2 regions of the Citrobacter tructae genome follow, and region 2 is predicted to be linked to the other one. Evidence: predicted binding sites of a transcription regulator. Region 2 holds the regulator's gene; the other holds the start of a gene.

Region 1 (2,206 bases), 1.1 Mb from region 2:
GTGCCACCCGGCAAGTCGTATTAATGCCGGATAGCGGCTTACGCCTTATCCGGCCTACGATGGGCAATGAAAACTTAGTAGCTGCTTGCGCTCTTACCGTCGCCGTGACCCAGCGCTTTCAGCAGGCTTGCCAGCAGGCTGGATGCACCGAAGCGATAGTGACGGGAATCCGCCCAGTCGGCACCGAACAGTTCGTCAGCAATGGCGAGAAACTGCTGTGCGTCTTCCGCAGTACGTACGCCACCTGCCGGTTTGAAGCCAACGGTTTTAGATACGCCCATATCGCGGATCACTTCCATCATGATGCGTGCGCTTTCCGGCGTCGCATTGACCGGTACTTTACCGGTAGAGGTCTTGATGAAATCAGCCCCTGCTTTGATGGAGATTTCAGACGCTTTGCGAATCAACGCTTCTTCTTTCAGCTCACCGGTTTCGATGATCACTTTCAGCAGCACGTTTGCCGCCGCACACGCGTCTTTACAGGCTTTAACCAGATCGAAACCAATCTGCTCGTTACCGGCAATCAGCGCACGATACGGGAATACCACGTCAACTTCGTCAGCGCCGTAGGCAATCGCCGCGCGAGTCTCCGCCAGCGCAATGTCGATATCGTCGTTGCCATGCGGGAAGTTGGTTACTGTTGCAATACGGATGTCCGGCGTGCCCTGCTCGTTCAGCGTCTTACGCGCAATAGGGATGAAACGCGGATAGATGCAGATTGCCGCCGTGTTACCTACCGGGGTTTTTGCCTGATGGCACAGCGCGATCACTTTTTCATTGGTGTCGTCGTCATTCAGGGTGGTCAGGTCCATCAGTTTCAGGGCACGCAGGCTGCTTGCTGTTAAATCGGTCATAACATTCTCCAACGGCATCGCCGTATAAAATTTCACCTTGCGAGTTTGTTAGTATTCTAACATCCGCTCGCTATTACACTTCGATATACATCACAGTTAATGAAAACCACATACAGATTTGCATTACTCTAATGAGATCCACTTCAAATAAATCACCTTTCCAGAGGTGATGCGTTGGCATCAGGCGCATCCGGATCAAAGGTTGTGGCGGCGTTGCTTTCTACAATGGCGTTACACCTTCGGGATAAAAAGGAATCAACGATGCCCACTTCAAGCGAACTCGCGCTGCAACAGCGTTGCCAACAAATCGTGACCAGTCCGGTGCTCAGCCCTGAGCAGAAACGCCACTTTTTGGCGCTGGAGGCTGAAAACGCGCTGCCTTACCCGCAACTATCTGCCGAAGCACGCCAGGCGCTGGATGACGGGGTTATCTGCGATATGTACGAAGGTCATGCCCCGTTCAAACCGCGCTATGTTTTACCCGACTACGCGCGTTTTCTGGCCAACGGCTCATCATGGCTGGAGCTGGAAGGAGCACAGGATCTTGATGACGCGTTATCCTTACTCACCATCTTGTACCACCACGTACCATCAGTGACGTCGATGCCGGTCTACCTCGGTCAACTCGACACCCTATTGCAACCATATGTTAGAATTCTAACACAAGATGAGATCGATATTCGAATAAAACGTTTCTGGCGTTATCTCGACAGAACCCTGCCAGACGCCTTTATGCATGCCAATATTGGCCCAACCGACACGCCGATTACACGCGCAATTTTACGAGCAGATGCAGAGTTAAAGCAGGTTTCACCTAATCTTACCTTTATTTATGATCCGCAAATCACCCCTGATGATCTGCTGCTCAACGTGGCACAAAATATCTGCGAATGCAGTAAACCGCACATTTCTAACGGCCCTGAAAATGATAAAATTTTCACAAAAGGCCACTATGGCGTCGTCAGTTGTTACAACTCACTGCCGCTGGCTGGCGGTGGAAGTACGCTTGTCAGGCTGAATCTGAAAGCCATCGCAGAGCGCAGTACATCTATCGATGACTTCTTTACGCGCACCCTACCGCACTACTGCCAGCAGCAAATCGCCATCATTGATTCGCGGTGTGAATTCCTCTATGAGAAATCACATTTCTTTGAGAATAGCTTCCTGGTGCAGGAAGGGTTGATTGATCCCGAACGTTTTGTGCCTATGTTCGGTATGTATGGCCTGGCGGAGGCGATAAACTTGCTGTGTGAGAAAGCCGGACTGAACGCACGCTACGGAAAAGATGAGCACGCCAATGAGTTGGGCTATCGTGTCAGCGCTCAGCTTGCCGACTTTGTCGCAAACACGCC
Region 2 (2,206 bases):
ATACGGCTAAAGTGCCAGTAGCAAAACTGCCCGACCGGGTTGTCCGGATGCTGGTTAGCAATTTTCTCCAGCGTGCCAATCTGTTTCTCCATGGAAAAACGCGTAGGCAAGCGATGATACAGAATGTCATCTGCCAGCACGCGCAGGCGGGCGGCGACGGTGCGCGCGTTCCAGCGAATCACCTGCTCCGCGTGGCTACGCTCGACCAGCTTTTGCACCTCTTCCGGTTGATGCAGGCTAACGGAAATATGTTCCTGCAAATCCAGTGCTTCCTGAAAGGACCGCAGCAGGCGTTTGTACTCGTTATTGCGATGCGCCGAAAGCATGTGCATTTGCTGATAACACTGGGTGATCAGATCCACGGCTTTTTGCTGGCGAACCAGCAGCGGGGGTAACGCTTTTTCGGGATCGACGTGCTGGGTTAGCAGGCTATATTTTGCTTCACAATAATCGGCCAGTTCGCGGTACAACAAGCTGAGCGATTCCCGCAGCGGCTGTTCACGCCACAGCCAAAACCAGAACCAGTTGAACGCGCCGTACCACAACGTACCCAGCGCATAGATCAGCAGCGGCTCCCAGATGGGCATATTCCCGGCCAGACTTAGCGTGAAAATCGCCGCGATCAGTGAGGCTGGCAGTAATCGAGCATGCAGAGGGCCCAGCTCTGCGGTTACGCCGAGAACCAGTGTCAGGCCGGTGAGGATTAGCGGAAGCGGTATGGTCTGCGCCAGCAGCAACTGCATGATCAGGCTGCACCCGGCAAACAGCGACGCGCCAATAACTAAGCGTTTGAAAAAGCGCTTATGCGGGGTATCAAGACCGGCAATGTTACAGCAGGCAGGGACGAGGGAGAAAAGCAGCCCCAGATGAAGCTGACCGATGATAAGACCGACAGCCACGGGCAAACACAGCACCAGGGTTTGTCGTAGTGCGTAGTTGATCTCGGGGTGATAAATCAGTCTTCGCCACATCGGTGTAAACAAGAATGGCGCATTACCCGGTAACGCGCCATTTCGATGAGGTTAACGCGTGCCGTAGACGACGATCGTCTTACCGTGCGCGGAGATCAGGTTCTGATCTTCCAGCATCTTCAGGATACGACCAACAGTTTCACGGGAACAGCCAACGATCTGGCCAATTTCCTGACGGGTGATTTTGATCTGCATGCCATCCGGGTGGGTCATAGCGTCAGGTTGCTTCGCCAGGTTCAACAGGGTCTGGGCGATACGACCAGTGACATCCAGGAAGGCAAGGTTGCCCACTTTTTCGGACGTTACCTGCAGACGACGAGCCATCTGGGAAGACAGGCGCATCAGAATATCCGGGTTAACCTGGATTAATTGACGAAATTTTTTGTATGAAATTTCAGCGACTTCACATGCGGTTTTGGCACGTACCCAGGCGCTACGTTCCTGGCCTTCTTCAAACAGGCCTAATTCACCAATGAAATCGCCCTGATTCAGATAAGAGAGGATCATTTCTTTCCCTTCTTCATCTTTGATCAGCACTGCCACTGAGCCTTTAACGATGTAATACAACGTTTCCGCTTTTTCACCCTGGTGAATCAGCGTGCTCTTCGATGGGTACTTATGAATATGGCAATGAGACAAGAACCATTCGAGAGTCGGGTCTGTTTGCGGTTTGCCAAGCACCATGCGCGGTTATCCTCTGTTATAAGCTGTCTCCAGAGCCAGAAAACGACGCTGCCTCTGGGGTTGCAAAAATATGTTTCCCGCTACCTGGGAAAGGGGCTGCTAAAAAGTGAACTGCAGCCTGTAATGTGATGTCCTCTGCATACATGCAGTACGTCTATGTAATACTGTAGCATCCTGACTGTTTTAGCATAGCTTTCGCCGTGTGTCTCCTGGTGTCTCGCTTCAGCATGATGCAGGTCGCCTTCCGTTGCGAGAATTGTTATGTACGCGTAATCTGTCAGGAAAATTGAAACATTGGAGTTACGAAATATGCAAGCGCGTGTAAAGTGGGTTGAGGGGTTAACCTTCCTCGGTGAGTCCGCCTCTGGCCACCAAATCTTGATGGACGGTAACTCTGGTGATAAAGCGCCGAGCCCGATGGAAATGGTGCTAATGGCTGCGGGTGGCTGTAGTGCGATTGATGTGGTGTCGATCCTGCAAAAGGGTCGTCAGGATGTGACCAACTGCGAAGTGAAACTCACTTCCGAACGTCGTGAAGAAGCGCCGCGTCT

What was found. Region 2 encodes CRP, which controls carbon source genes, mostly activating them, when cyclic AMP is high. Its sites were predicted from a motif close to ATGTGANNNNNNTCACAT; they were not measured.
Region 1: the regulator CRP is predicted to act here: its motif matches at 986-1,003, upstream of deoC (deoxyribose-phosphate aldolase).

Annotation. Positions count from the first base shown of each region.
Region 1 covers NZ_CP038469.1:2,699,926-2,702,131, forward strand. The annotation lists gene deoC (deoxyribose-phosphate aldolase) at 75-854, opposite strand; gene E4Z61_RS13665 (YjjI family glycine radical enzyme) at 1,116-2,206, shown strand, end outside.
Region 2 covers NZ_CP038469.1:3,803,060-3,805,265, forward strand. The annotation lists gene E4Z61_RS18800 (YccS/YhfK family putative transporter) at 1-971, opposite strand, end outside; gene crp (cAMP-activated global transcriptional regulator CRP) at 1,023-1,655, opposite strand; gene E4Z61_RS18810 (OsmC family protein) at 1,965-2,206, shown strand, end outside.